DNA from 2 places in the Streptomyces ambofaciens ATCC 23877 genome. Region 2 is predicted to be linked to the other one. Evidence: predicted binding sites of a transcription regulator. Region 2 holds the regulator's gene; the other holds the start of a gene.
What was found. The regulator HspR, encoded in region 2, represses chaperone genes until heat shock. The targets are predictions, from matches to a motif close to TTGAGNNNNNNNNNCTCAA.
Positions count from the first base shown of each region.

Region 1 (15,484 bases), 1.2 Mb from region 2:
CCCTGGGTCTGCTCGGCGAGGGTCACCAGCTCCTGGGAGTCGTGCAGTTCCCCGGAGGCGGCCACGACCGACGGCGCGCCGGCTGCGGCGATGGCCGCGGCCACGACCGCCACGGCGACGATGAGGCGGTTGCGCACGTGGGTCGGGCGGCCCTTGCCGACGGGGGCCGCCGGTGGCGCCGGGGCGGAGGTGCCGGGGGTACGTTCCGCGCTCCCCGCGGGGGTCGGCTGCTTGTCTGTGCGACGAGGCCGCGTCTTCTGCACCGGTGCTCGCATTCCTGACTCGTGTACCCGGGGGTCCGGGTGGCGCTCCGTCAACTGGCCGGTCGGCGCGTGCACCCGCCGCCGCGCTCTGGGCTGTCTCCCAGCCGCCGACCGCGCGTCGGGCGGGCGGACCGCGTGTGCAGGACAAGCCTCCCACCGGATCCCGACCCTCCCAGTGCCGGTGGGCGGTGGGCGTGCATCGTCCGACCCGCCACCCGAAGGAGTGAACCCCGGAGGGGAGTTGGTGAGCAAGTTCCCCCGGCGCGCGCGACACGCCCACGCGGCGCGCCGGTTGGACGTCCGTGACGGGCGGTGGCACTATGTGCCGCCACGCGTTGCCGGAGTGCCGAATTCCCTCCCAAATTGGGCGCCTGACCTGCACCACCGCGTCGCACCCGGCCAACTTGCCGGTCTTTTGCGAAGCCTGTGAAGGGGTCGTGCAGACTGGCCGGATGCGCACGGAACTCGTCTCGGAACCCGGTCAGGCCGACCACCCCAACGAGGACTTCGCGAGCGTCGGACTTCCGGCCTCGGGGCAGGGCGGTTCGATCGTCGTCCTCGACGGCGTGACACCACCGCGGAGTGGGACGGGGTGTCTGCATTCCGTGCCCTGGTTCACCGCACGCCTCGGCGGCGCACTGACCGAACTGACCGTTTCACTCCCGGATGTTCCCCTCGTCGAAGCCCTGTCCCGCGCCATCGCGCATACCGCGGCGGCGCACGTGAAAACCTGTGACCTTTCTCACCCACGCACCCCACAGGCAACCGTGGTGCTGGCCCGCTGGTCCCCGGCCTCGGTCGAGTACCTGGTCCTGTCCGACTCGGCCCTGCTGGTGGAGTCCCCCGACGGCACCGTCACGGGCCTCCTGGACGACCGGCTGGCCCGGTTGCCCCGCTCGGCCCTGGCCACCGAGGCACTGGTGGACGCGAACCTCCGGAACAGGGAGGGCGGCTTCTTCACGGCCGCGGCCGACCCGGCGGTGGCGGAACGGGCGGTGACGGGAGTGCTGCCGCGCGGCGAGGTGCGGACACTGGCGGCGCTGACGGACGGGGCCGCGCGGTGGGTGGAGACGTTCCGGGAGGGCGACTGGGCGGAGTGCCTCGCCCTGGTGCGGAAGCAGGGCGCGCGGGCCCTGGTGGACCGGGTCCGGGAGCTGGAGCGCGCGGACGCGGCGGGGACCCGGGAGTTCCTGGGGCGGGGCAAGACGCACGACGACGCGACGGTGGTCTACGCGGAGCTCTGAGCCTCCGGGCGGCGGCGCACTGAAGCCTCCGGGAGGCGGGGCTCTGAAGCCTGCGGGCGGCGGGGCTACTTCTCCATTCCCCGGTTCAGTTCGTGCAGCAGCCTGGCCAGTTCCGTCACCTCGCGGGGGTCCCAGCCGGCGAGCCGGCGGGCGTAGCGGGCGCGGCGGGCCTCCCGTACCCGGCCGACGCGGGCCTGGCCCTCCGGGGTGAGCGTGATCAGCCAGGCGCGGCCGTCGGCGGGGTCGGGCTCCCGGGCGACGAGGCCGAGGTCCTCCAGGGCGCGCAGCTGGCGGGACATCGTCGCCTTGCCGACGCCGATGTAGGCGGCCAGCTCCGTGGCCCGCTGGCCGCCGCTCTCGCCGAGGCGCACCAGGAGGCCGTACGCGGACGATTCCAGGTCGGGGTGGACCTCGCGGGCCATCTCGCCCTGGTTGGCGCGGGCCCGCCGGAGCAGGACGGTCAACTCCCTTTCCAGGGCCAGGAACTCCGGTTGGTTCACACCACTGCCGTTCACGTCGGAGCCGGCCCCGCGACCGCCGTCGTTCCCGTCTTCGTGCACGTCAGCCCCTGCCTAGAATTTCCCGTTCCTGAAAGTTTCCGCCACGGTGCGCCGTCTCCGCAGCTCGGCAAGTATTTCGCAGGCTTAGACCAACGGCGGCTCCCGGCCCCTCTTCCACCCGCCGTTCTACGTGCGTAGCGTCGTACCGCGGAACAAGGGTGGCATGCTCACGCCACCCTCATGCTCCGCCACCCTCGCCCGCTCCTCCCCAGCGCAGCCCCCACCGAGCACCACCGAGCCCGCGGAGGCACGTCATGCCCGTGCACAGATCCGGATCGGCCTTCCGGCGGCGCTCCGCCGTCACCGGAATCCTGCTCGCCGCCCTCTCCCTGTTGTTCACCCTCCCGGCGCACTCCGCGTCGGCCGCCGACGTCCCGCCCCGCGGCTCCGCCCACCTGGGCATGGGCGTCCTGGAGCACGACGGGCGGCACGGCACCCCCGTGCCCGGCGGCGCCACCCAGACGGAGGGCGTCGACGTCTCCAGCCACCAGGGCAACGTCGCCTGGTCGACCCTGTGGAACAGCGGGGTCAGGTGGGCCTACGCCAAGGCCACCGAGGGGACGTACTACACCAACCCCTACTTCGCCCAGCAGTACAACGGCTCCTACAACGTCGGCATGATCCGCGGCGCCTACCACTTCGCCACCCCGGACACGACGAGCGGCGCCGCCCAGGCCAACTACTTCGTCGACCACGGCGGCGGCTGGTCCCGCGACGGCCGGACGCTGCCGGGCGCGCTGGACATCGAGTGGAACCCGTACGGGGCCACCTGCTACGGCAAGACGCAGAGCCAGATGGTCACCTGGATCCGCGACTTCCTGAACACCTACAAGGCCCGCACCGGCCGCGACGCCGTGATCTACACGGCGACCAGCTGGTGGACCCAGTGCACCGGCGACTACGGCGGCTTCGCCGCGAACAACCCGCTGTGGATCGCCCGGTACGCCACGGCGGTGGGCACCCTGCCGGCCGGCTGGGGCTACTACACGATGTGGCAGTACACCTCGTCCGGGCCGACGGTCGGCGACCACAACAGGTTCAACGGCGCCCTGGACCGTGTCCAGGCGCTCGCCAACGGCTGACCGCGCGAGGGCGGGGCCCCGAAGCGGGGCCCCGCCCTTCCGGCCGCGGTTCCGTCAGGCCGCGACCGGGACCTCGGGCCGCGCACCGTTCGTCGCCGGTGCGAGGGCCAGTTCCAGGACCTGGCGCACGTCGGTGACGGCGTGGACGTCCAGCTTGTCCAGCACCTCCGCCGGGACGTCGTCCAGGTCGGGCTCGTTGCGCTTGGGGATGACCACGGTGGTGACGCCCGCCCGGTGCGCCGCGAGCAGCTTCTGCTTGACCCCGCCGATCGGCAGCACGCGGCCGGTCAGCGAGACCTCGCCGGTCATCGCCACGTCCGTGCGGACCAGCCGCCCGGAGAGCAGCGAGGCCAGGGCCGTGGTCATCGTGATGCCGGCGCTCGGGCCGTCCTTGGGGACCGCGCCCGCAGGGAAGTGGATGTGCACGCCCCGGTCCTTCAGGTCGGCCACCGGCAGTTCCAGTTCGGCGCCGTGGCTGCGCAGGAAGCTCAGCGCGATCTGTGCCGACTCCTTCATCACGTCGCCCAGCTGGCCGGTCAGGGTCAGGCCTGACGCGCCCGTCTCCGGGTCGGCCAGCGACGCCTCGACGTACAGGACGTCGCCGCCCGCGCCGGTGACCGCGAGGCCCGTGGCGACGCCCGGCACCGAGGTGCGGCGCTCGGCCGGGTCCTGGGCGGACTCGGGCACGTGGTGCGGCCGGCCGATCAGGTCGCGCAGGTCACCGTCGGTGATCGTGAACGGCAGCTCCCGCTCGCCCAGCTCGTGCTGGGCCGCCACCTTGCGCAGCAGCCGGGCGATCGACCGCTCCAGGGTGCGCACGCCCGCCTCCCGGGTGTACTCCCCGGCCAGCTTGCGCAGCGCGCCCTCCTCGACCTTCACCTCGTCCCCGTCGAGACCGGCCCGCTCCAGCTGGCGCGGGAGCAGGTGGTCGCGGGCGATGACGACCTTCTCGTCCTCGGTGTAGCCGTCGAGGCGGACCAGCTCCATGCGGTCGAGCAGGGCCTCGGGGATGGCCTCCAGGACGTTGGCCGTCGCGAGGAACACGACGTCGGACAGGTCGAGCTCGACCTCCAGGTAGTGGTCCCGGAAGGTGTGGTTCTGCGCCGGGTCGAGGACTTCGAGCAGGGCGGCGGCCGGGTCGCCCCGGAAGTCCGAGCCCACCTTGTCGATCTCGTCGAGCAGGACGACCGGGTTCATGGAGCCCGCCTCCTTGATCGCCCGCACGATCCGGCCGGGCAGCGCGCCGACGTACGTACGCCGGTGGCCGCGGATCTCGGCCTCGTCGCGGACGCCGCCGAGGGCGACGCGGACGAACTCGCGGCCCATCGCGTGGGCGACGGACTCGCCGAGCGAGGTCTTGCCGACGCCGGGCGGGCCCACCAGGGCCAGCACGGCACCGCCGCGCCGTCCGCCGACGACACCGAGGCCCCGGTCGCCGCGGCGCTTGCGCACCGCCAGGTACTCGGTGATGCGCTCCTTGACGTCCTCCAGCCCCGCGTGCTCGGCGTCCAGGACGGCCCGGGCGCCCTGGATGTCGTAGGCGTCCTCGGTCCGCTCGTTCCACGGCATCTCCAGGACCGTGTCGAGCCAGGTGCGGATCCAGGAGCCCTCCGGGGACTGGTCGGAGGACCGCTCCAGCTTGTCGACCTCCTTGAGCGCGGCCTCGCGGACCTTCTCGGGCAGGTCGGCGGCCTCGACGCGGGCGCGGTAGTCGTCGGACTCCTCGACGGAGTCCTTGCCGTCGCCGTTCAGCTCCCGCAGCTCCTTGCGCACGGCCTCGAGCTGGCGGCGCAGCAGGAACTCCCGCTGCTGCTTGTCGACGCCCTCCTGGACGTCCTTGGCGATGGTCTCGGCGACGTCCTGCTCGGCGAGGTGATCGCGCAGCTGCTGGGTGGCGAGCCTGAGGCGGGCGACCGGGTCGGTGGTCTCCAGCAGCTCGACCTTCTGCTCGGTGGTGAGGAAGGGCGAGTAGCCGGAGTTGTCGGCGAGCGCGGAGACGTCGTCGATGGCCTGGACGCGGTCCACGACCTGCCAGGCGCCGCGCTTGCGCAGCCAGACGGTGGCGAGGGCCTTGTACTCCTTCGCCAGTTCGGCGACCTGTCCCGGCAGCGGCTCCGGGACGGTCTCGTCCACGCGGGTGCCCTCGACCCACAGCGCGGCGCCGGGCCCGGTGGTGCCGGCGCCGATCCGCACCCGGCTCCGGCCGCGGACCAGGGCGCCCGGGTCGCCGTCGGCGAGACGGCCGACCTGCTCGACCGTGCCCAGGACGCCGGTCTTCGCGTAGGTGCCGTCGACCCGCGGGACGAGGAGGACCCGGGGCTTGCCGGGCTCGGACCTGGCGGCGGCCTGGGCGGCCTCCACCGCGGCCCGTACCTCGGCGTCGCTCAGGTCCAGGGGGACGACCATGCCGGGCAGGACCACTTCGTCGTCGAGCGGCAGCACGGGCAGGGTGAGCGGTGTGAAGGCGGCGGACTCAGCAGCCATGATCTCCCCTTCGGCAGTCAAGTTGAGTTACATCGACTCAATGAAAGAGAGTCCCGCATTGTTCCCCAAGGCGTGTTCGCTGTGAGCGATCAAGACCGAGGGCCGGTCGTGCGCCTGGCCGGGAGCGCGTCGGAGCACGGTCAGGCGCCGGAGAGCCGCCCGAGGGCCTCCCCGACGGCTGCCCGAGAGCCGCCCAAGTGGGAGCAAGGCCGGGCCCTTCGGCATTCCCCCTGCCAGGATGGGCCGATGCCCGTCACTTCCCACGACTCCCACGACCTCCCCGAAGTGCTGGACCGTCGCGAGGGCCCGTACGGCGAGGTGGTCCTGCGCCGGCACGGGGCACTGCTCCAGATCATCGCGAACGGCTGCTTCCTGATGGACACCTCCGACGGACGCTCGGAGCGGCGGCTGGTCGACGCGGCGGCCGACGCGCTCACCGCCTCCGGCGAGCGGCCCGCGCCGCACCTGCTCATCGGCGGCCTCGGCGTCGGCTTCTCGCTCGCGCACGCGGCGGCCGACCCGCGCTGGGGCCGGATCGCGGTCGTCGAGCGGGAGCGCGCCGTCATCGACTGGCACCTCGGCGGACCGCTGGCCGGGATGTCCGCGGAGGCGCTGGCCGATCCGCGCACGGAGATCGTCGAGGCGGATCTGATCGATCACGTCAATGAGACTTCCGCCACGTACGACGCCCTGTGCCTGGACATCGACAACGGCCCCGACTGGACCGTCACCGACGGCAACGGCGGGCTGTACTCGGGGGCCGGACTGGCCGGGTGCGCACGGGTGTTGAGGCCCGGCGGGGTGCTTGCCGTATGGTCTGCGCAGCCCTCTCCGGAATTCGAAGAAACCTTGCGTATTGCCGGGTTCCAGCAGGTGCGTACCGAAGAGATCCCCGTTGCCCGGGGCGTTCCGGACGTCGTCCACCTCGGCGTCGGGCCTGGATAGCAAAGGCGCCGTGACTCCCCGTACGCTGCTGACCTGACGCGGTCATTCAAGCGTCAATCGCAGTCATGCGCAGACGAGGGATCACCCCACTGATTCCGGTAAGCACACCTCAGGGGCGGGCGATGGAGCAGACACAGACCTCCCACAACGGCACGGCGACGGCCACCCAGGGCGCACAGCGCCGGGTGCTGGTGGTCGAGGACGACCAGACGATCGTGGACGCCATCGCGACCCGCCTGCGCGCCGAGGGGTTCCTGGTGCAAACGGCGGGCGACGGTCCGGCCGCCGTCGACACGGCCGAGGCCTGGCAGCCCGACCTGCTGATCCTCGACATCATGCTGCCCGGCTTCGACGGCCTGGAGGTCTGCCGCCGCGTGCAGGCCTCCCGCCCGGTACCGGTGCTCATGCTCACCGCGCGCGACGACGAGACGGACATGCTGGTCGGGCTCGGCGTCGGCGCCGACGACTACATGACCAAGCCGTTCTCGATGCGTGAGCTCGCCGCGCGCGTGCACGTCCTGCTGCGCCGGGTGGAGCGGGCCGTCGTGGCCGCCTCCACGCCGCGCAGCGGCATCCTGCGCCTCGGCGAACTGGAGATCGACCACGCGCAGCGCCGGGTACGGGTGCGCAGCGAGGACGTCCACCTCACCCCCACCGAGTTCGACCTGCTGGTGTGCCTCGCGAACACCCCGCGCGCGGTGCTCTCCCGCGAGCAGCTGCTGGCCGAGGTGTGGGACTGGGCGGACGCCTCCGGCACCCGGACCGTGGACAGCCACATCAAGGCGCTGCGCCGCAAGATCGGCGCCGAGCGCATCCGCACCGTGCACGGCGTGGGCTACGCGCTGGAGACGCCGACGCCATGAGCCGGGGACGGGAGGCCGCACGGAAGAGCCCCGGCCCCCGGAGAACCGGGGATCCCTGGGGCGGTGTTCGCCCGTTCTCGATCAAGACCAAGCTGGGCGCGCTGGTCGTCACGTCGGTGCTGATCACCACGGGCCTGTCGGTGATCGCGGTGCACACCAAGACGGAGCTGCGCTTCATCACGGTCTTCTCGATGATCGCCACCCTGCTGATCACGCAGTTCGTGGCCCACTCGCTCACCGCTCCGCTGGACGAGATGAACGCCGTGGCCCGGTCGATCTCGCACGGCGACTACACGCGCCGGGTGCGCGAGAACCGCCGCGACGAGCTGGGCGACCTGGCCGTCACCATCAACCGCATGGCCGACGACCTGGAGGCCCAGGACCGGCAGCGCAAGGAACTGGTGGCGAACGTCTCGCACGAGCTGCGCACCCCGATCGCGGGCCTGCGGGCGGTGCTGGAGAACATCGTCGACGGGGTCACCGAGGCCGATCCGGAGACCATGCGGACGGCCCTCGGGCAGACGGAGCGGCTCGGCCGGCTGGTGGAGACGCTGCTGGACCTCTCCCGCCTGGACAACGGCGTCATACCGCTGCGCAAGCGGCGTTTCGAGGTGTGGCCCTACCTGTCCGGCGTGCTGAAGGAGGCCAACATGGTCGCCTCCGCGCGCGCGGGCATCGCCTCCGGCTCCGGCAGCCACACCCGCACCGACGTCCATCTGGCGCTCGACGTCTTCCCGCCGGACCTGACCGCGCACGCCGACCCCGAGCGCATCCACCAGGTCGTCGCCAACCTCATCGACAACGCGGTCAAGCACAGTCCGCCGCACGGCCGGGTGACGGTCAAGGCGCGGCGCGGCGATCTCCCGGAGTCGCTGGAGCTGGAGGTCCTCGACGAGGGCCCCGGCATCCCGCGCTCGGAGTGGCGCCGGGTCTTCGAGCGGTTCAACCGGGGTTCGGTGTCCCGGCCGCACGGTCCGGGCAGCGACGGCGGCACCGGGCTCGGCCTGGCGATCGCCCGCTGGGCGGTGGATCTGCACGGCGGCCGGATCGGTGTGGCCGAATCCGAGCGGGGATGCCGGATTCTCATCACTCTTCCGGGCCTGCCCTCGGTACCGAGTTGACGTAGGGTTCGAAGCGGAGCGCCAAGATCCACGGGCATCCGCGCCGACGGACACGTGTGATCAGGCACAGGCCCGCGTTTTACCGGCGCCGGGTCCCGGTCTCCCGTTCCCTCACGCATCAGAACCTCGCTTGTTTCCCGCCATTTCCAGCGCCGAAACGCGGTCTGCAATGTGACTTACGCGACGATGAACGGGCCCGGTCTGACCTTCCGGGTCGGGGAGGCGTAGCCTTGATTCCCGCTGTCCACCATCTTGTGAAGCGGAAGAGGGCGGTTCTCGCCGTGTCGCCACAGTCCCCCAGTAACTCGAGCATCTCGACCGACACCGACCAAGCGGGCAAGAACCCCGCTGCCGCGTTCGGTGCCAATGAGTGGCTCGTCGACGAGATTTATCAGCAGTACCTCCAGGATCCGAATTCCGTGGACCGAGCCTGGTGGGACTTCTTCGCCGACTACAAGCCCGGAGCGGCCGCGGCCCAGCCGGCTTCCGGTACCGCGAACGAGAGCGCGGGCACGCCCCAGGCCGCCCCCGCGCCCCCGGCGCAGGCTCCCGCCCCGGCCCAGGCCCAGGCGGCACCCGCCCCGGCGGCTCCCGCCCCGGCGGCTCCCCAGCCGGCCCCCGCCGCGAAGCCGGCCGCGCAGCCCGCCGCCGCTCCGGCGGCCAAGCCCGCGCAGGCCCAGCCCGCCGCCAAGCCCGCGGCCAAGGCGGCCGCCCCCGCGAAGGACGCCGCCGCGGCCTCCGAGGGCCCCGAGACGGTGACGCTGCGCGGCCCGGCCGCCGCGGTCGCGAAGAACATGAACGCCTCGCTGGAGCTGCCCACGGCCACGTCCGTGCGCGCGGTCCCGGTGAAGCTGCTGTTCGACAACCGCATCGTCATCAACAACCACCTCAAGCGCGCCCGGGGCGGGAAGATCTCCTTCACGCACCTGATCGGCTACGCGATGGTGCAGGCCATCAAGGCCATGCCGGCGATGAACTACTCGTTCGGCGAGAAGGACGGCAAGCCGACCCTCGTCAAGCCGGCGCACGTCAACCTCGGTCTCGCCATCGACCTGGTCAAGCCCAACGGCGACCGCCAGCTCGTCGTCGCGGCGATCAAGAAGGCCGAGACGCTGAACTTCTTCGAGTTCTGGCAGGCCTACGAGGACATCGTCCGCCGCGCCCGCGACGGCAAGCTGACGATGGACGACTTCTCCGGCGTCACGGTCTCCCTGACCAACCCCGGCGGCCTCGGCACCGTCCACTCGGTGCCGCGCCTGATGCCCGGCCAGTCGGTCATCATGGGCGTCGGCTCGATGGACTACCCGGCGGAGTTCCAGGGCACCTCCCAGGACACCCTGAACAAGCTCGGCATCTCGAAGGTCATGACGCTCACGTCGACCTACGACCACCGGGTCATCCAGGGCGCCGCCTCCGGCGAGTTCCTGCGCCAGGTCGCCAACCTCCTCCTCGGCGAGAACGGCTTCTACGACGAGATCTTCGAGGCGCTGCGCATCCCCTACGAGCCGGTCCGCTGGCTCAAGGACATCGACGCCTCGCACGACGACGACGTCACCAAGGCCGCCCGCGTCTTCGAGCTGATCCACTCCTACCGGGTCCGCGGCCACGTCATGGCCGACACCGACCCGCTGGAGTACCAGCAGCGCAAGCACCCCGACCTGGACATCACCGAGCACGGGCTCACCCTGTGGGACCTGGAGCGCGAGTTCGCGGTCGGCGGTTTCGCCGGCAAGTCCCTGATGAAGCTGCGCGACATCCTCGGCGTGCTGCGCGACTCGTACTGCCGCACCACCGGCGTCGAGTTCATGCACATCCAGGACCCGAAGCAGCGCAAGTGGATCCAGGACCGCATCGAGCGCTCGCACACCAAGCCGGAGCGCGAGGAGCAGCTGCGCATCCTGCGCCGGCTGAACGCGGCGGAGGCCTTCGAGACCTTCCTGCAGACCAAGTACGTCGGCCAGAAGCGCTTCTCCCTGGAGGGCGGCGAGTCCGTCATCCCGCTGCTGGACGCGGTCATCGACTCGGCGGCGGAGTCCCGGCTGGACGAGGTCGTCATCGGCATGGCCCACCGCGGCCGGCTGAACGTGCTGGCCAACGTCGTCGGCAAGTCGTACGCGCAGATCTTCCGCGAGTTCGAGGGCAACCTCGACCCGAAGTCGATGCACGGCTCCGGTGACGTGAAGTACCACCTGGGCGCCGAGGGCACCTTCACCGGGCTGGACGGCGAGCAGATCAACGTCTCGCTGGTCGCCAACCCCTCGCACCTGGAGGCGGTGGACCCGGTCCTGGAGGGCGTCGCGCGCGCCAAGCAGGACATCATCAACAAGGGCGGCACGGACTTCACCGTCCTGCCGGTGGCGATCCACGGCGACGCGGCCTTCGCGGGCCAGGGCGTGGTGGCCGAGACCCTGAACATGTCGCAGCTGCGCGGCTACCGCACCGGCGGCACGGTCCACGTCGTCATCAACAACCAGGTCGGCTTCACCGCCGCGCCGGAGTCCTCGCGCTCGTCGATGTACGCCACCGACGTGGCCCGCATGATCGAGGCCCCCATCTTCCACGTGAACGGCGACGACCCGGAGGCCGTGGTCCGCGTCGCGCGGCTCGCCTTCGAGTTCCGCCAGGCGTTCAACAAGGACGTGGTGATCGACCTCATCTGCTACCGCCGCCGCGGTCACAACGAGTCGGACAACCCGGCCTTCACCCAGCCGCTGATGTACGACCTGATCGACAAGAAGCGCTCGGTGCGCAAGCTGTACACCGAGTCCCTCATCGGTCGCGGCGACATCACCCTGGAGGAGGCCGAGCAGGCGCTCCAGGACTACCAGGGCCAGCTGGAGAAGGTCTTCACCGAGGTCCGCGAGGCCGTCTCGCAGCCGTCCGCCGCGGAGCCCTCGGACCCGCAGGCCGAGTTCCCGGTCGCCGTGAACACCGCGGTCAGCGCCGAGACCGTCAAGCGGATCGCCGAGTCCCAGGTCAACATCCCCGACCACGTCACCATCCACCCGCGTCTGCTGCCGCAGCTGCAGCGCCGCGCGGCGATGGTCGAGGACGGCACGATCGACTGGGGCATGGGCGAGACCCTCGCCGTCGGCTCCCTCCTCCTGGAGGGCGTGCCGGTCCGTCTGACGGGCCAGGACTCCCAGCGCGGCACCTTCGGCCAGCGTCACGCGGTCGTCATCGACCGGGAGACCGGTGACGAGTTCACGCCGCTGCTGTACCTGTCCGAGGACCAGGCCCGGTACAACGTCTACAACTCGCTGCTCTCCGAGTACGCGGTGATGGGCTTCGAGTACGGCTACTCGCTGGCCCGCCCGGACGCGCTGGTGATGTGGGAGGCGCAGTTCGGCGACTTCGTCAACGGCGCGCAGACGGTCGTGGACGAGTTCATCTCGTCGGCCGAGCAGAAGTGGAACCAGACGAGCGGCGTCACGCTCCTGCTCCCGCACGGCTACGAGGGCCAGGGCCCGGACCACTCCTCGGCCCGCCCGGAGCGCTTCCTCCAGCTCTGCGCGCAGAACAACATGACGGTCGCGATGCCGACCCTGCCGTCGAACTACTTCCACCTCCTGCGGTGGCAGGTGCACAACCCGCACCACAAGCCGCTGGTGGTCTTCACCCCGAAGTCGATGCTGCGCCTGAAGGCCGCGGCCTCGAAGGCGGAGGAGTTCACGACGGGCCAGTTCCGCCCGGTCATCGGCGACGACTCGGTCGACGCCGCCGCGGTCAGGAAGGTCGTCTTCTGCGCGGGCAAGGTCTACTACGACCTCGAGGCCGAGCGGAAGAAGCGCGGCGTCACGGACACGGCCATCATCCGCATCGAGCGCCTGTACCCGCTGCCGGGTACCGAGCTCCAGGCGGAGATCGCCAAGTACCCGAACGCCGAGAAGTACCTGTGGGCCCAGGAGGAGCCGGCGAACCAGGGTGCCTGGCCGTTCATCGCGCTCAACCTGATCGACCACCTGGACCTGGCGGTCGGCGCCGACGTGCCGCACGGCGAGCGTCTGCGCCGCATCTCGCGGCCGCACGGCTCGTCCCCGGCCGTGGGTTCCGCGAAGCGGCACCAGGCCGAGCAGGAGCAGCTGGTGCGCGAGGTGTTCGAGGCCTGATCCTCGTACGGGCCTGACGTGCCCCGACGGCGGTCCCGAAGGGCCCGGTCCGCGTTCCTCGGGCCCGGTCCGCGTTCCTCGGAACGCGGACCGGGCCCTTCGGCGTGCCGGGCACCGCATATCCTGGGACCAGCGGTTCCGACGGATCCGCCCCTGTTCGACCCGGCCGGTCCGGCCGGCCCATCCGACGGAGAACACGTTGTACTTCACAGACCGCGGCATCGAGGAACTGGCGAAGCGGCGCGGCGAGGAGGAGGTCACCTTCGAGTGGCTCGCCGAGCAGCTGCGGACCTTCGTCGACCTGAACCCGGACTTCGAGGTGCCCGTGGAGCGGCTGGCGACGTGGCTGGCGCGGCTGGACGACGAGGACGACGAGGACGCGTGACCACCCGGCCCGGCGACGCCGGGCCACCCCCGCGCCGCCGTCGCCGGGCCGCCCCGCCCTCGCCGACCCGCGTCGCCGGGCCGCCCCACGTCGCCGCCCCATGGGGGTCGCCCCCCGTGGTCGACCCACTCCTCGCGCCGCCGTCGCAGGACCACCCCACCGGCCGCCGCCGGGCCGTCACGCCGAACGCCGCCGCGCGGCCGGTCAGGGGGGCGGGCCCGCGCCTGTCAGGGACGCCGCGAGAGGCCGTACGCCGTTCCCACGGCGCCGTGCGCCATGAGCAGTGCCCCCGCCGCCGTCCAGCCGCCGCTGTGACGCCGTAGGCCCCAGGCGGTGAGCGGCAGGCCCGCCGCCATCTGTGTCAGCGCCAGGGCGCGCGCCCCCGGGCCGCCCACCCAGGGCATCCACGGCGCGAGGCGGGTCTCGTCGGCGGTGGGCCGCCTCCGGGGAGCCTCGGTGCGCCGGGCGGCGGGCAGGTCGCGGGCGACCGCGCCGAGGCGGTCGGCGGGTTCACCGGCGTCGAGCCCGTCGGGGAGGTCGACACCCGCGCGCGTGAGGACCGCGAGCAGTCCGTGCAGCCTGGCCCGTGCGTCGGCCCCCGGATCGGGCCGGGTCAGCCGGTCCAGCGACTGGACGTCCAGGACGGGGTCCAGGCCGAGACGGGCGGCGAAGGTGCGCATCGCCTCGTCCTCGCCCACCGGGGTGCCGTCCGTGAGCCACACGTAACCGACGGGGCGACGAAAGCCGGACGCGAGGGCATAGCCGGCCCGGTCGGCGTCCCACCACAGGGCGAGTACGGGCCAGGGGGCGCCCACGGCGAGCGCGGCGGCCCAGCCGCTGAGCACGCGGTCGACGGGTTCGCCGCCGTGCCGCCAGGGCCCGCCCTCGGGAACGAGCACGCTCCATTCCTCGCCGGCCCTGGCCAGCGGCATGCGTTCGCCCAGCAGCGGGGCGACGGCGGCCACGGAGTCCGGCTCGGCGCGGCACAGCAGCAGGGCACCGGCAGCGGCCGCAGCGGCCACGGGCTCTTCCGTCGACATGGTCACAAGTTAGGGCAATGCCCCCCTCCCGGCCGTTCGGAGATCACCGGAACGGGCGCCTTGACTTTCCCCGTCCGCGATATATCGTGAAATCGGGAGGACGCGATATGGCGCGTTCGGTCGAGGAGGTCTGCCGCATGTCCGAGTGGTCCGTCGCGGAACCCAGGAAGCTCACCTTCGACGAGTCCGTGAGCGAACTCCACGTACGCATCGTCCATGGAACGGTCAACGTCGTGGGCACGGACGAGGGTTCCGCCCGCCTGGAGGTGTCCGAGATCGAGGGGCCGCCCCTGCTCGTGACCCATCAGGACGGCGTGCTCACGGTGGCCTATGAGGATCTGCCCTGGAAGGGCTTCCTCAAGTGGCTCGACCGCAAGGGCTGGCAGCGCAGCGCGGTGGTCTCCCTCGCGGTGCCGACCGGCACCCGCGTGGAGGTCGGCGTGGTCAGCGCGGCGGCCGTCGTCTCGGGGCTCGACGGACGTGCCCAGGTGAAGGGCGTCTCCGGGGACACCACGCTGGTGAGCCTCGCCGGCCCGGTCCGCGCCGACACCGTCTCCGGGAACGTGGAGGCGCAGGCCCTCACCGGCGACCTGCGCTTCAACTCGGTCTCCGGCGATCTGACGGTGGTCGAGGCGGGTTCCTCCGTCCGGGCCGACTCGGTCAGCGGTTCGATGATCGTCGACCTGGCCACGACGGGCTCGCCCACCGCCGTCGACCTGACCAGCGTCTCGGGCGAGATCGCCATCCGGCTGCCGCAGCCGGCCGACGCCCGGGTGGAGGCCAGCACGGCCGGCGGATCGGTCTCCAGCGCCTTCGAGGACCTGCGGGTGGGCGGACAGTGGGGCGCCAAGCGGATCACCGGGCGACTCGGCGCGGGCACCGGCCGGCTGAAGGCCACCACCGTCTCCGGCTCGATCGCCCTGTTGCGCCGCCCGACGACGGAGGGCCCCCCGTGGGACGGGGAGCCCCAGGACACCGCCCCCGTGGGCGACCCGCAGGACGACCCGGGGGACAATTCCGCTTCCGGCCGGGACCACGGCGCCTCCGGTGCCCCGGCCGACGGCACGACCGACAAGAAGGTGCTCTGACATGCCCCCCGTCTTCGCCCACGGCCGCCTGCGCCTGTACCTCCTCAAGCTCCTGGACGAGGCCCCGCGCCACGGCTACGAGGTGATCCGCCTCCTCGAAGAGCGTTTCCAGGGCCTGTACGCGCCGTCGGCGGGCACGGTCTATCCGCGCCTGGCCAAGCTGGAGGCCGAGGGCCTGGTCACCCACACCACCGAGGGCGGCCGCAAGGTGTACGCCATCACGGACGCCGGCCGCGCCGAGCTGTCCGACCGCAGTGGGGAACTGGCCGACCTGGAGCTGGAGATCCGCGAGTCGGTCGC
Region 1 covers NZ_CP012382.1:5,355,180-5,370,663, reverse strand. The annotation lists gene SAM23877_RS24020 (sensor histidine kinase) at 1-275, opposite strand, end outside; gene SAM23877_RS24015 (protein phosphatase 2C domain-containing protein) at 716-1,507, shown strand; gene SAM23877_RS24010 (MarR family winged helix-turn-helix transcriptional regulator) at 1,573-2,067, opposite strand; gene SAM23877_RS24005 (lysozyme) at 2,322-3,149, shown strand; gene lon (endopeptidase La) at 3,204-5,633, opposite strand; gene SAM23877_RS23995 (spermidine synthase family protein) at 5,880-6,578, shown strand; gene SAM23877_RS23990 (response regulator transcription factor) at 6,701-7,441, shown strand; gene SAM23877_RS23985 (sensor histidine kinase) at 7,438-8,562, shown strand; gene SAM23877_RS23980 (multifunctional oxoglutarate decarboxylase/oxoglutarate dehydrogenase thiamine pyrophosphate-binding subunit/dihydrolipoyllysine-residue succinyltransferase subunit) at 8,844-12,671, shown strand; gene SAM23877_RS23975 (DUF6104 family protein) at 12,871-13,056, shown strand; gene SAM23877_RS23970 (hypothetical protein) at 13,284-14,096, opposite strand; gene SAM23877_RS23965 (DUF4097 family beta strand repeat-containing protein) at 14,234-15,184, shown strand; gene SAM23877_RS23960 (PadR family transcriptional regulator) at 15,186-15,484, shown strand, end outside.
Region 1: lon (endopeptidase La) is a predicted target of HspR. The motif match lies at 5,656-5,674, and genes of this name have one in related genera.

Region 2 (15,484 bases):
AGCCGGAGGGCGACGAGCCGTTCATCCTGCATCCCGGCGAGTTCGTGCTGGCCAGTACGTACGAGGTCGTCTCGCTGCCCGACGATCTCGCCTCACGGCTGGAGGGGAAGAGCTCGCTGGGGCGGCTCGGGCTCGTCACGCACTCCACCGCCGGGTTCATCGACCCCGGGTTCTCCGGGCACGTGACGCTCGAGCTCAGCAATCTCGCGACCCTGCCCATCAAGCTGTGGCCGGGCATGAAGATCGGGCAGCTGTGCATGTTCCGGCTCACGTCGCCGGCCGAGCACCCGTACGGGAGCGAGCGGTACGGGTCCCGTTACCAGGGGCAGCGGGGGCCGACCGCCTCCCGGTCCTTCATCAACTTCCATCGGACCCAGGTATGAGCAGGACGCGCGCATGAGTGATGTACGGGAGAACCTGACCTACGAGCAGTTCGGCGTCGCGGTGCGCGAGCTCGCTCAGGCCGTCGCCGACGACGGCTACGAGCCCGACATAGTGCTGTCGATCGCCCGCGGCGGCGTCTTCGTCGCCGGCGGTCTGGCGTACGCGCTCGACTGCAAGAACATCCACCTCGTGAACGTGGAGTTCTACACCGGGGTCGGGACCACCCTGGAGATGCCGGTCATGCTGGCGCCCGTGCCCAACGTGATCGACTTCTCCCGCAAGAAGGTCCTCATCACGGACGACGTCGCGGACACCGGCAAGACGCTCAAGCTGGTGCGGGACTTCTGCCTGGACACCGTCGCCGAGGTCCGCAGCGCCGTGATCTATGAGAAGTCCCACTCGCTCGTCCAGTGCGAGTACGTGTGGAAGCGGACCGACGACTGGATCAACTTCCCGTGGAGCGTCCAGCCGCCCGTGGTGCGCAAGGACGGTCAGGTGCTCGACGCCTGAGTGGCTGAGCGTCCGGGACGCGCGGTACGTGGAAGGGCCCCCGGCGCGACGCCAGGGCCCCCGGCGCGACGCCGGGGGCCCTTCCACGTACCACGCGTCGGCGACTAGAACGTGCCCAGCTTCACGATCGACAGCAGCGCGATCAGCTGGATCGCCGACGCGCCCAGCGCCTTCGGCCAGGGCAGGTCGTGGGAGCGGCCGACCATCAGGGTCAGCAGGGCGCCCGCCGCGACCCAGGTGGCCCAGCCCAGGATCTGGACGAAGGGCGCGTCGCCGCCGGCGAACAGCGCGACGACCAGGCGCGGGGCGTCCGTGAGGGACATGATCAGCATGGAGAGGCCGACGGTGGGCTGCCAGGCGCCGTCGCCGCCGAGCTGGCGGGCCAGGGTGTGGGTGACCACGCCCAGGACGAACGCGCTCAGCACCATCGCCACGGCCGTGGTCAGGACGATCGGGACCGCGTTGGAGAGGGTGGCGTTGATCGCCTCCTCGCGGGCGCCGTCGAAGCCGAAGACCGCCAGCAGGCCGTAGAGGAAGGTCACGATGAGCGCCGGGGCCCACATCGCGTAGTCCCGCATCTGGAGGAAGGTCGCGCCGGGGGCGAGGACGACGCCCCTCAGCAGTGCCTTCCAGTGCAGGCGGGGACCGACCGGACCGGGCGGCGGCGCGGAGCCGGCGCGGTAGGTCTCGCCCTGGTTGTAGGGGTCGTCGACCGTGAACGCCTGCGTGTGGCCCGGGTTGTTGGCCGCGTACGGGTCGTGGGGGGCCTGGCCCCCGTGAGGGCCGCCCTGGGGGTGGCCGCCGTCGCCGAAGTACTCCGGCTCACCGTGCCCGCCGCCGTGGGGCTGTGGCCACGGTGAGCCGCCGGCGCCGGGGCCGGGTCCGCCACCCCCGTACGGCTGCTGCGGGTACGGCTGCTGAGGCGTCGCGGGACCGCCGTACGACGGTCCCTGGGGCGCCTGCTGTCCGTACGGAGGGCGTTGCGGTCGCGCGTGCGGAGCGCCGTTGTCCCGGCCGCGTCCGATCCTGAATCCAGCCACGCCTTCGAACGTACCTGGTCCCGGAGAGTGACGTGCGGGGCGTGGCCTTTCGGGGCGGCCTTTGCGGCCGAGCTGTGACATCCCTTACGGGGCACCCCCGAGGACTCCCCGACCTCCCCGCGGCGTCCGCGCACGGGTCCGCCGGTCCGTCCCCTACGGGGTCAGGAACACCGACGTGGAGAACGTGACCGCCGCCTCCGCCGTCACCAGGCCCTCGGCCGCGCCCCGGTACACCGCGACGGCGTCCTGTGTGTCGCCCCGGTACGTCCGCACCACCAGGTCCGCCAGGTCGTCGCCGTCGAAGTCGCCGGTGGTCAGCACCTGCGTCGTGCCGGTCGCCGCGGGGCGCACCGTGACCACGCCCGTGGTCGCGGGGCCCGTGCCGCGGCCCGGGAGGACCCGTACCCCGTTGCCGCTGGACACCAGTTCGCTCAGGCCGTCGCCGTCGAGGTCGGCGGCGTCGAGCGTCGAACCGGGGAGGTCGAGGGTGCCTCCCCCACTGCTCGATGCGTGGGAGGTACCCCCAGCGGCGGTGGGGAGGTCGTAGCGCATCGCGGTGCCGTCCATGGCGCCCACGGCCGCGTCCAGCGCCTTGCCCCTGCCGAAGGCGCCCAGGGCGATGTCGACGCCGGCGGGGAGGGTGACGCCGGTGCGGGTGGGGCCGGCCGGGCCGCCGAGGACGACGGCGGCCTCGCCGGGGCCCGCCGAGGCGCGGACGACCAGGTCGTCGTACCCGTCGCGGTCCACGTCGGCGGCGGGACCGGTCGGCGCCTCGCCGGGGGAGGCGAGGGGCGCGCCGGCCTCGCGCGGGGCGCCCTCGCGGGTGAAGGGGCCGCGCAGGTAGCTGAGCCGGCCGGCGGTGGCGTGGACGACCAGGTCCCGGGCGCCGTCGCCGTCGAAGTCGCCGCACACCGGGCGTTCGGGCCAGTCGTTGCCGTAGCGGGCCCGGTCGGGGACGGTCAGCGGGACCGCGCGGCCGGCCGGGCCGGACGGGGAACCGAAGAGGAGCTGGAGGGGCACCGGGGGGCGGCCCTGGCCGTCGTAGGGCGGGTCGGTGGTGACCACCAGGTCGGTGAAGCCGTCGCCGTCGAGGTCGCAGGTCGCCTCGGTCTCGAAGACCGCCGGCAACTGCCCGTCGGTGGGGGCCGCGTACTTCTTGGGGGTGAGCAACTGCCGGGTGCCGGGGACCGGTCCGCGGGAGGAGCCGTAGACGATGCCGATGCCGGCGTCGTCCGCGTGGCTCTGCGCCTTGACGAGGTCGTCGAGGACGAGGTCGCGGTGGCCGTCGCCGTTGAAGTCGTCGGGGACCTCGCTGCCGTCGCCGCGCGGGACGGGGAGCGGGGCGGGGGCGGGGGCCTGGGCGGCGCGTACGGGGGTGGGGGCGGTGTCCCCGGTGGTGTCCGCCGTCGGGCCGTGGCCGCAGGCGGCCAGCAGCAGCAGGCAGCCGAGGGCCGTCGCCCTGGTCAGGGTGCTTCTTCGCACCGGGGTGCTTCTTCGCACGCGCACCGTCCACCTCGTCCGTCTCGTCCGTAGCAGTACGTGTCTCCGACAACGACCGGGTAATGATGCACGTGTTCGACATACGGCGACACCCCCAGGTCCGGACGGAACCTGGGGGTGTCGGTCGAGAGGGTGCGCGGACCTCGGCTACTTCACCGGTTCCGGGGTGGGCTCGGTCTCCGGCTCCGGCTCGCCCGCGGGGTCGGCCGGGGTCTTGACGGAGTCCAGCAGGAGCTGGGCGACGTCGACGACCTGGATGGACTCCTTGGCCTTGCCGTCGTTCTTCTTGCCGTTCACGGAGTCCGTGAGCATGACGAGGCAGAAGGGGCAGGCGGTGGAGACGATGTCGGGGTTGACCGACAGGGCCTCGTCGACGCGCTCGTTGTTGATGCGCTTGCCGATCCGCTCCTCCATCCACATCCGCGCGCCGCCGGCGCCGCAGCAGAAGCCGCGTTCCTTGTGGCGGTGCATCTCCTCGTTGCGGACGCCCGGGACGGCGGCGATGATCTCGCGCGGAGGGGTGTAGATCTTGTTGTGGCGGCCCAGGTAGCACGGGTCGTGGTACGTGATGATGCCCTCGACCGGGGTCACCGGGAGCAGCCTGCCCTCGTCCACCAGGTGCTGGAGCAGCTGGGTGTGGTGGATGACCTCGTAGTCGCCGCCGAGCTGCGGGTACTCGTTGCCGAGGGTGTTGAGGCAGTGCGGGCAGGTCGCGACGATCTTCTTGGCCGACTTGGGCTTCCTCGACTCGTCGGTGACCTTGCCGTCGTCGTCCATCTCCTCGCCGAAGGCGGCGTTGAGGGACATGACGTTCTCCATGCCGAGCTCCTGGAACAGGGGCTCGTTGCCGAGGCGGCGGGCGGAGTCGCCGGTGCACTTCTCGTCGCCGCCCATGATCGCGAACTTCACGCCCGCGATGTGCAGCAGCTCGGCGAAGGCCTTGGTGGTCTTCTTGGCGCGGTCCTCCAGGGCGCCGGCGCAGCCGACCCAGTAGAGGTACTCCACCTCGGTGAGGTCCTCGATGTCCTTGCCGACGACCGGGACCTCGAAGTCGAGCTCCTTGAGCCACTCCAGGCGCTGCTTCTTCGCCAGGCCCCAGGGGTTGCCCTTCTTCTCCAGGTTCTTGAGCATCGTGCCCGCCTCGGACGGGAACGCCGACTCGATCATGACCTGGTAGCGGCGCATGTCGACGATGTGGTCGACGTGCTCGATGTCGACCGGGCACTGCTCGACGCAGGCGCCGCAGGTGGTGCAGGACCACAGGACGTCCGGGTCGATGACGCCGTTCTCTTCGAGGGTGCCGATCAGCGGCCGCTCGGCCTCGGCGAGGGCGGCCGCGGGGACGTCCTTCAGCTGCTCCTCGGACGCCTTCTCCTCGCCCTCCATCGTCTTGCCGCCGCCGGCCAGCAGGTAGGGGGCCTTGGCGTGCGCGTGGTCGCGCAGGGACATGATCAGGAGCTTGGGGGAGAGCGGCTTGCCGGTGTTCCACGCGGGGCACTGCGACTGGCAGCGGCCGCACTCGGTGCAGGTGGAGAAGTCCAGCAGGCCCTTCCAGGAGAACTGCTCGACCTGGGAGACGCCGAAGACGTCGTCGTCGCCGGGGTCGGTGAAGTCGATCGGCTTGCCGCCCGACGTCATCGGGAGCAGGGCGCCGAGCGAGGTGCCGCCGTCGGCGTTGCGCTTGAACCAGATGTTCGGGAACGCCAGGAAGCGGTGCCAGGCCACGCCCATGTCGGTCTTCAGGGCGACCGTGATCATCCAGATGAACGAGGTCGCGATCTTCAGGCCGGCGAAGAGGTAGACGAGGTTCTGGAGCGTGGAGACGTCCAGGTCCCGGAGCGCGGAGACGACCGGGTACGAGATGAAGAACGAGGCCTCGTAGCCGTCCACGTGGTGGAGGGCGCCCTCCAGCGCGTGCAGCATGAAGATGCAGACGCCGACGATGAGGATGACGGCCTCGACGAAGTACGCCTGGCCGAAGTTGGAGCCGGCGAAGCGGGACTTGCGGCCCGGCTTGTTCGGCTTGCTCAGCTGGCGGATCGCGATCAGGACCAGGATGCCGAGGACCGTCATCGTGCCGATGAACTCGACGAAGACGTTGTACGGCGCCCAGTCGCCGATGACCGGCAGGATCCAGTCGGCCTGGAAGAGCTGGCCGATGGCGTTGACGATCGTCAGCAGGAGGGAGAAGAAGCCCACCGCGACGAACCAGTGCGCCACCCCGACGATGCCCCAGCGGTTCATCCGGGTGTGGCCGAGGAACTCCCGGACCACGGTGACGGTGCGTTGCACGGGCTCGTTGGTCCGCGTCCCGGCCGGCACGGGCTGGCCCAGGCGCATGGAGTTGTAGATCTGCAGGACGGCGCGGCCGAACAGTGCCACGCCGACCACGATCAGGACCAGCGACACGATGATCGCGGCGAGTTGCATTTGGGGGCTCCTCGGGCCTGCGAGGTGACGAGGGGGCGGTATTACTAAGCGGTAACTTAGGCAGTCCGTTCGAGACTACCCCCATCCTGCGCCGCACTGTAGCCGGACGTGCGGTGATCTGCGTCGCTGAGGCAACCCTGACCGCGGGGGCGGCGTCCCGTGGCGGGCCGTCGGGGAGCGTGCGGGATCGGACGCGCCATTCGTCCCAAATCATGATATTCGACCTGGTTCGGGCTTAGCTTAGGCCCGTGCTCTATGGGATCGCCGCAGCAACCGCCTCCTTTCTTCTCGCCGCCCTCCTCGCCGCGCTGCTGAGGGCGCCCGCCCTGCGCCTCGCCCTCGTCGACCGGCGACGGCAGCGGCCCGTGCCCCTGCTCGGCGGCGCGGCCGTCGTCCTCGTCACCGGCGCGGTCGCGTGGACCGGCGACCGGACCGGCGTCGTGCCGCTCGGCTCGGGAGTGGGCCGACTGCTCGTCGCCGCGACCGCCGTCGGCTTCCTCGGTCTGGCCGCCGACGTCTGGCGGCTGCGCCGGCGGTGGCTGCTCGCCGGTACGGCCCTCGCGGCCGCGTACGTCGTGCCGTACGGCGAGACGGGGCCGGTGGCCGGGGGGCTCGCGGCGGGCTGGATCGCGGTCGTCGCCGTCGCCTTCCGGGGGCTCGACCACGCCGACGGGGTGGCCGGCACCGTGGGTGTCGTGACCGCCTTCGGCGTCGGTGCCTGCGCCGCCGCGGAGCTGATGGACGGGCTGGCGGTGCTGCTGCTCGCCCTGGCCGCCGCGCTGACCGGCTTCCTGCTGCACAACTGGCACCCCGCGCGGATCGCCCTCGGGGCCTGCGGCTCGCTCTTCGCGGGCTTCCTGCTCGCCGGGGCGGCCGTGTTCACCCGCGCGGGGCACGAGCCCCTGGCCGGCGTGGGAGTGGCGTTCGCCCTGACGGCGCTCGCGGGGGTGGACGCCGCCCTCGTCCTCCTCTCCCGCCGGCTCGCGGGGCGGCCCCTCCTGCGCGGCGGGCCCGACCATCTCGCCCACCGGCTGCGCCGGCTCGGTCTCACTCCGCGGGGCGCGGCGGTGGTGCTCGGAGCGGCCTCCTTCTGCGGGGTGCTCGTGGGCGTGCTCGTGCACACCGGCTGGGCGGGGGAGACGGCGGTGCTCTGGCCGGCGGGCGGGGCGGTCGCCGGGGTGGCGGCGCTCCTGCGGGTGCGGGTGTACGGGCCGCGGCGGACGGTCGGGGACGGAATGCGGCGGCCGGAGGTAGGGGAGTCGCGGCGGCCGGACGTAGAGGAGTCGCGGCGGCCGGGTGTGGAGGGATCGCGGCGGCCGGGTGTGGAGGAAACGCGGCGAGCGCTCGCGGGCGGGTCCCGGCGGGCCGCGGCGGAGGGGGCGGAGGAGTCGCGGCGAACGGTCGCGGACGTGTCCCGGAGGGTGGACGCCGACGTGCCGCCCCGGCGGCGTCCGACGGAGACCCAGGGGTCTCGGACGCCTCCCGGCGCAACCGGGACCCCGGACGAGGCGTCCTCCCGGGGGACGATTTTCCCGGTTCGTCAGACCCGGCGCACCGAGAAATCGCAGGTCAGAGAGTCGTTGCGCGTAAGGAACGGATAAGAGTTGAGCCTGCTCGACTCACCTCTGTTGACGCATCGAAATGCGTCCTGCACACTTGAGCCTGTTCCACTCAAGTCAGCTGGAGGTTATTCACCATGGCACGTGCGGTCGGCATCGACCTGGGCACGACTAACTCCGTCGTCAGCGTTCTGGAGGGCGGCGAGCCCACCGTCATCACCAACGCCGAGGGCGCCAGGACCACGCCGTCCGTCGTCGCCTTCGCCAAGAACGGTGAGGTGCTGGTCGGCGAGGTGGCCAAGCGTCAGGCGGTCACGAACGTCGACAGGACCATCCGGTCGGTCAAGCGCCACATGGGCACCGACTGGAAGATCAACCTGGACGGCAAGGACTTCAACCCGCAGCAGATCAGCGCCTTCGTGCTGCAGAAGCTGAAGCGGGACGCCGAGTCCTACCTGGGCGAGAAGGTGACCGACGCGGTCATCACCGTCCCGGCGTACTTCAACGACGCCGAGCGCCAGGCCACCAAGGAGGCCGGTGAGATCGCGGGCCTCAACGTCCTGCGCATCGTCAACGAGCCGACGGCCGCCGCGCTGGCGTACGGCCTCGACAAGGACGAGCAGATCATCCTCGTCTTCGACCTCGGTGGCGGTACGTTCGACGTCTCGCTGCTGGAGATCGGCGACGGCGTCGTCGAGGTGAAGGCCACCAACGGTGACAACCACCTCGGTGGTGACGACTGGGACCAGCGCGTCGTCGACTACCTGGTCAAGCAGTTCCAGTCCGGCCACGGCGTGGACCTCTCCAAGGACAAGATGGCGCTCCAGCGCCTGCGCGAGGCCGCCGAGAAGGCGAAGATCGAGCTGTCCTCGTCCACCGAGACCTCGATCAACCTCCCCTACATCACGGCCTCCGCCGAGGGCCCGCTGCACCTGGACGAGAAGCTCACGCGGGCTCAGTTCCAGCAGCTGACGGCCGACCTGCTGGAGCGCTGCAAGACGCCGTTCCACAACGTCATCAAGGACGCCGGCATCCAGCTGTCCGAGATCGACCACGTCGTTCTCGTCGGTGGCTCCACCCGCATGCCCGCCGTCGCCGAGCTCGTCAAGGAGCTGACCGGCGGCAAGGACGCCAACAAGGGCGTCAACCCGGACGAGGTCGTCGCCATCGGCGCCGCCCTGCAGGCCGGTGTCCTCAAGGGCGAGGTCAAGGACGTCCTGCTCCTCGACGTCACCCCGCTGTCCCTCGGCATCGAGACCAAGGGCGGCATCATGACCAAGCTGATCGAGCGGAACACGACGATCCCGACGAAGCGTTCGGAGATCTTCACCACCGCCGAGGACAACCAGCCCTCCGTGCAGATCCAGGTCTACCAGGGCGAGCGCGAGATCGCGGCGTACAACAAGAAGCTCGGGATGTTCGAGCTGACCGGTCTGCCCCCGGCGCCCCGCGGCGTCCCGCAGATCGAGGTCGCCTTCGACATCGACGCCAACGGCATCATGCACGTGACCGCGAAGGACCTGGGCACGGGCAAGGAGCAGAAGATGACCGTCACCGGCGGCTCCTCGCTGCCGAAGGACGAGGTCGACCGGATGCGCCAGGAGGCCGAGAAGTACGCGGAGGAGGACCACGCCCGCCGCGAGGCCGCCGAGTCCCGCAACCAGGGCGAGCAGCTCGTCTACCAGACGGAGAAGTTCCTCAAGGACAACGAGGACAAGGTCCCCGGCGAGATCAAGACCGAGGTCGAGGCCGCCGTCGCCGAGCTGAAGGAGAAGCTCAAGGGCGAGGACACCGCCGAGATCCGTACCGCCACGGAGAAGGTCGCCGCCGTCTCGCAGAAGCTGGGCCAGGCGATGTACGCCGACGCCCAGGGCGCGCAGGCTGCCGGCGGCGAGGCTCCCGGCGAGGGTGCCCAGGCCGGTGACAAGGGCGACGACGACGTCGTCGACGCCGAGATCGTGGACGACGAGCGCAAGGACGGTGCCGCGTGACGGAGGAGACCCCGGGCTTCGAGGAGAAGCCCGACGTCCCCTCCGGCGCCAGCCCTGACGACGCCGAGCCGAAGGCCGCCGCCCCCTCCGCGGAGGAGGGCGCGGCCCCGGCCGGGGACGCGAGCGAGAACGCGGGCCTGGTGGCCCAGCTGGACCAGGTGCGCACCGCGCTCAACGAGCGCACGGCGGACCTCCAGCGCCTCCAGGCCGAGTACCAGAACTACCGCCGCCGGGTGGAGCGGGACCGTGTCGCGGTCAAGGAGGTCGCCGTCGCGAACCTCCTGTCCGAGCTGCTTCCCGTGCTCGACGACATCGGCCGCGCCCGGGAGCACGGCGAACTGGTCGGCGGCTTCAAGTCCGTCGCGGAGTCGCTGGAGACCACGGTGGCCAAGCTGGGCCTCCAGCAGTTCGGCAAGGAGGGCGAGCCCTTCGACCCGACGATCCACGAGGCCCTGATGCACTCCTACGCACCGGACGTCACCGAGACGACGTGCGTGGCGATCCTGCAGCCCGGGTACCGGATCGGCGAACGCACCATCCGCCCCGCGCGGGTGGCCGTCGCCGAGCCGCAGCCGGGTGCGCAGACGGTCAAGCCGGCCGAGGAGAGCACCGAGGCGAAGGACGGCTCCGACTCCGTGGAGAACAAGGAGAGCGGTGGCCCGGACGAGGGCTGAGCTTGAAATGACGAGGAAGGAGGGACGTCGGGGATGAGCACCAAGGACTTCATCGAGAAGGACTACTACAAGGTCCTCGGCGTCCCCAAGGACGCCACCGAGGCCGAGATCAAGAAGGCGTACCGGAAGCTCGCCCGCGAGTTCCACCCGGACGCCAACAAGGGAAACGTCAAGGCGGAGGAGCGCTTCAAGGAGATCTCCGAGGCCAACGACATCCTCGGTGACCCCAAGAAGCGCAAGGAGTACGACGAGGCCCGCGCCCTCTTCGGCAACGGCGGTTTCCGTCCGGGGCCGGGCGCGGGCGGCGGCGGCACCTTCAACTTCGACCTGGGCGACCTCTTCGGAGGCGGCGCCCAGGCCGGGGGCCAGGGCGCCGGCGGCTTCGGCGGCGGGCTCGGCGACGTCTTCGGCGGGCTGTTCAACCGCACCGGCGCCGGCGGCCCCGGCACCGGCACGCGGACCCAGCCGCGCCGCGGCCAGGACGTCGAGTCCGAGGTCACCCTCAGCTTCACCGAGGCCATCGAGGGCGCGACCGTCCCGCTGCGGATGTCCTCCCAGGCACCCTGCAAGGCCTGTTCGGGCACCGGCGACAAGAACGGCACACCGCGCGTGTGCCCGACCTGCGTCGGCACCGGGCAGGTCGCCCGGGGCTCGGGCGGAGGCTTCTCGCTCACCGACCCGTGCCCGGACTGCAAGGGCCGAGGCCTGATCGCCGAGGACCCCTGCGACGTCTGCAAGGGGTCCGGGCGGGCCAAGTCCTCCCGGACGATGCAGGTCCGCATCCCGGCCGGGGTGTCGGACGGGCAGCGCATCCGGCTGCGCGGCAAGGGCACACCGGGCGAGCGGGGCGGACCGGCGGGCGACCTGTACGTGGTCGTGCACGTCAAGGACCACCCCGTCTTCGGCCGCCGGGGCGACAACCTCACCGTCACCGTCCCGGTGACGTACGCGGAGGCCGCCCTCGGCGGCGAGGTCCGGGTCCCGACCCTGGGCGGGCCGCCGGTCACGCTGAAGCTGCCGGAGGGCACCCCCAACGGCCGCACCATGCGCGCCAGGGGCAAGGGAGCGGTCCGCAAGGACGGCACCCGCGGTGACCTTCTGGTCACCGTGGAGGTGAGTGTTCCGAAGGACCTGACGGGGAAGGCTCGTGACGCGCTGGAGGCGTATCGCGAGGCGACCGCGGACGAGGATCCGCGGGCGGAGCTGTTCCAGGCCGCGAAGGGAGCTTGACGGGAATGGACGGTCGTCGGCGCAATCCGTATGAACTGACCGAGGACACCCCGGTCTACGTCATCTCGGTGGCGGCCCAGCTCTCCGGTCTGCACCCGCAGACCCTGCGTCAGTACGACCGCCTCGGCCTGGTCTCCCCGGACCGCACGGCCGGGCGCGGCCGGCGCTACTCGGCCCGCGACATCGAGCTGCTCCGTCAGGTGCAGCAGCTGTCGCAGGACGAGGGCATCAACCTGGCCGGAATCAAGCGCATCATCGAACTGGAGAACCAGGTCGCCGCGCTCCAGGCCCGCCTGGCCGAGATGCAGGACGCCCTGGAGGGCGCGGCGTCGGCGATGCGCCAGCGCGAGGCGGCGGTGCACGCGTCGTACCGCCGCGACCTGGTCCCCTACCAGGAGGTCCAGCAGACCAGCGCCCTGGTGGTGTGGCGGCCCAAGCGGCACGGACAGTCCCCGGACTGACCGTCGCGCGCAGGCGGCGAAGGCCCGGTGGTCGAGCGACCTCCGGGCCTGTTCGCAACGTTGCTGTCTCATTGGTCCAGTACTTCTTGACGATTTCGTGAAGACAGCGTTGGCTTCCTTCACCTGGGTCACCACAACACCCGTGTGTCGGAAGGTAAGCGCAGTGAACAGCCGTGCCCGTCGTATCGCCATATCCGTGGCCGCGTCCATGATGACCCTCTCGATGGCCGCCTGCGGGGTGCTGGGCGCGTCGGAGAGCAGCGACAAGGCGAGCCCGACCAAGGGCAACGACATCACCGTGGGTCTGCTGCTCCCGGAGAAGGCGAACACGCGCTACGAGCAGTTCGACTACCCCTACTTCAAGGCGAAGGTCGCCGAACTCACGCGCGACCAGGGCAACGTCAAGTACGCCAACGCCGAGGCGAGCGCGTCGAAGCAGGCCGACCAGATGCAGCAGATGATCGACGACCAGGTCGACGTGATCGTCCTGGACGCGGTCGACGCGAAGGCGGTCGGGGAGAGCGTCCAGAAGGCCAAGGACGCCGGCATCCCGGTCATCGCCTACGACCGTCTGGCCGAGGGCCCGATCGACGCGTACATCTCCTTCGACAACGAGCTGGTCGGCGAGGTGCAGGGCCGCTCCCTCGTGGAGGCGCTCGGCGAGAACGCGGACAGCTCCGAGAAGGTCGTCATGATGAACGGCTCGCCCACCGACCCGAACGCCAAGCAGTTCAAGGCGGGGGCGATGGCCGAGCTGAACGGCAAGGTGACGATCGCCCAGTCCTTCGACACCAAGGACTGGAAGCCGGAGAACGCCGAGGCGAACATGACCGAGGCGATCCAGAAGATCGGCAAGGACAACATCGCCGCCGTCTACTCCGCCAACGACGGCATGGCCGGCGGCATCATCAAGTCCCTGGAGGACGCGGGCGTCACCGACCTGCCGCCGGTCACCGGCCAGGACGCCGAGCTCTCCGCGGTGCAGCGGATCGTCACCGGCGAGCAGTACATGAGCGTGTACAAGTCCTACCCGCAGGAGGCCGAGAACGCCGCGGAGATGGCCGTGGCGCGGGTCCAGGGCCGGGACATCCAGTTCGACGCGCTCGCCCGCGACAAGGTCGACAGCCCCACCCACAAGGGCATCCCCGCCCAGCTGGTGCCCGTCGTCGCCCTCACGCAGGACAACATCAAGGGCACCGTCATCGCGGACGGCTTCTACAAGGTCTCCGACATCTGCACGGCCAAGTACGAGGCGGACTGTGCGGAGCTGGGGCTGAAGTAGTCCGGTTTCCCCTCTTCGGGGTGGGTCCTCTGGAATACCCCCCGACAGGTGGATTATCCCGCTGATCGTCGCGAAGCAGGCTGGGAGTCACAAGGAACCGCACCGCTCACGTCGTGCGGTTCCGTCCCGGCCGCCCACTGCGGTCCGGGGACTCCGTCGGACGAGGGGACACACTTCGGTGAACGTCAGAATCGCACGACGCCTGGGGGTCGGGGCCGTCGCCGCCCTGGCCCTGAGCACGGCGACGCCTGCCTTCGCGTACGAGATCGGCCCGCACTCCTACGGCGGCGAGCTCCGGTTCTGGACCGAGGGCAGCCGCTCGATCATGAACATCAAGGACACGGGATCCAGCCACTGGGTGAAGGCGGAGTACTACCGCGTGGCCCATTCGGGCACCAAACTGAACCTCTGGAACAAGGGTGGGCCCGACGGTCCGTCCGACAACGACGGCAACAAGGGCACCGTCGAGAGCAGTAGGGCCTCCGAGATCTTCAAGGCCCGCGGCACGGTCTCACGCAACAACCTGCCTGACTGGCACACCAACTGGTACTCCAACTGACCGGTTCCGCCCGCGCAGTGTGACCGCAGCCTGACCGAGAGGCCGACCGGCCTCTCGGTCAGGCGTGCGTTGTCCGTGCCGCCCGCATCGAGTGATCCCCCCGACCAAGGGAGCTCCGCGTGTCCGCAACCCCTGCCCCACCCGTTCTGAGGCTGAGCGAGGTGGTCTACGGCGTGTCCGGCCGAAGCCTGCTCGCCGGTGCCGACCTCACCGTTCCCGCGGGCAGTTCCGTCTCCGTGATGGGACCGTCCGGAAGCGGTAAGTCCACTCTGCTGATGTGTGTCATGGGGCTGATCCGCCCTCAGTCCGGGCGTGTCGAGATCGTGGGGCGAGACGTGACCCGGCTGTCCGCGAGGGCGCTCGCCGCCCACCGGCGCAGGCACGTCGGCATGGTCTTCCAGTTCGGCGAGCTTCTCCCGGAACTGACCCCGGTGGAGAACGTGATGATCGCGAGCCTGCTGGCCGGCGAGGCGGTGACCGAGGCCCGTTCCCGCGCCGAGTCGCTGCTCACCCGCCTCGGTGTGCCCGGGGCCACGGCCACACAGGACCTGTCGGGTGGGGAGCGGCAGCGTGTCGCCGTGGGCCGTGCCCTTGTCAACACCCCCGAACTGCTGCTGGCGGACGAGCCGACCGGAGCGTTGGACGGCGAGCAACGGGAAGCCGTGGCCGACCTGCTGTTCAGCACCCCTCGGGAACATGGGTGCGCCCTGGTGGTGGTGACCCACGATCCGATGGTGGCCGGGCGCGCCGACGTGCGGCTGCGTGTGCACGAGGGGCGACTGGTCCAGGCCGAGGAGGCGCGGTGAACGGCGGCGGCCTGCGATGGCGGCTGCTGCGCATGGGGCGGGCGGCGTCCCGGGCGGCCGAAGCAGGCCGTATCCGGTACTTCGCCCTGTTCGCGGCGACCACCGTGTCGGTGCTCGCCGTCTGCGGATTCCTCCTCGCTGCCTCCTCCTTCGACGGCCGTGCGGAGCGCAGCCAGGCTCGTTGGCCGCGGGTCGCCGCCCCCGAGTCCGCCACCCTGCTGTGGCGGGCGACACTGGCGAGTGTCGACGACCGCCAGTACGACGTGGTCTACGTCGAGCCCCTCGTTTCCGACGCACCCCTGCCGCCCGGCCTGAGCCGGTGGCCGAAACGCGGCGAGGCCGTGCTCTCCCCCGCGCTGAAGGCCGTCGGGCCTCAGGTGCGCGCCGAGTACGGGCGGACAGCGGGGACCATCGCGCCGGACGGCCTGGAGTCGCCGAGTGAGTACTTCGCTTACGTACGGCCGACGGCCGAGCGCCTGGATCCGGACGCGATGACCAGGGCGTCCGGATTCGGCGTCTCCTGGGCACCCTCGCTCGGGGAGCACATGTACAACTTCGGCTCGAAGGAGTTCTACTGGGCCTATCTGGCGCTGGTGGGTCTCCCGGCCGGTCTGTTCGTCGTGATCGCCGCCCGGGTCGGCGCTGCGGCCCGGGACCGCCGGACCGCGATCCTGACCGCGCTGGGTGCCTCCGGTACGGCCCGGGCGTGGTTCACGGTGGGCGAGGCGTGCCTGCCCATTGCACTCGGCGCGTCCACGGCGCTCGCGGCTGTCGCACCCGTACTCCTCACCGACGTGCCCTTGCCCGTCGTCGACTTCGTGCTGTACGTCCCCGACGCTCGGGCGGCGCTGCCCCTCCTCATGGGCGCCGTGCTGGGCGTGCCGCTCGCCGTTCTGGCAGCTGTTGTGCTGCTCCAGCCGCGATACCGGCCCGGCACCTCGACCCGGCCCGTGGCCGCGAAACGGCGCCGTGAGTGGATGCTGTGGCTGTTCCCGGTCGCCCTCTTCGGCACGGTGCGGGGGACCGACCTGGCCCCCTACGACCTGCGTCTGCCGGTC
Region 2 covers NZ_CP012382.1:4,191,205-4,206,688, forward strand. The annotation lists gene dcd (dCTP deaminase) at 1-383, shown strand, start outside; gene SAM23877_RS18710 (phosphoribosyltransferase) at 397-894, shown strand; gene SAM23877_RS18715 (Yip1 family protein) at 999-2,015, opposite strand; gene SAM23877_RS18720 (FG-GAP repeat domain-containing protein) at 2,088-3,416, opposite strand; gene SAM23877_RS18725 (heterodisulfide reductase-related iron-sulfur binding cluster) at 3,582-5,864, opposite strand; gene SAM23877_RS18730 (MraY family glycosyltransferase) at 6,113-7,465, shown strand; gene dnaK (molecular chaperone DnaK) at 7,561-9,414, shown strand; gene grpE (nucleotide exchange factor GrpE) at 9,411-10,088, shown strand; gene dnaJ (molecular chaperone DnaJ) at 10,122-11,318, shown strand; gene SAM23877_RS18750 (heat shock protein transcriptional repressor HspR) at 11,324-11,779, shown strand; gene SAM23877_RS18755 (sugar ABC transporter substrate-binding protein) at 11,943-13,061, shown strand; gene SAM23877_RS18760 (hypothetical protein) at 13,240-13,620, shown strand; gene SAM23877_RS18765 (ABC transporter ATP-binding protein) at 13,740-14,426, shown strand; gene SAM23877_RS18770 (hypothetical protein) at 14,423-15,484, shown strand, end outside.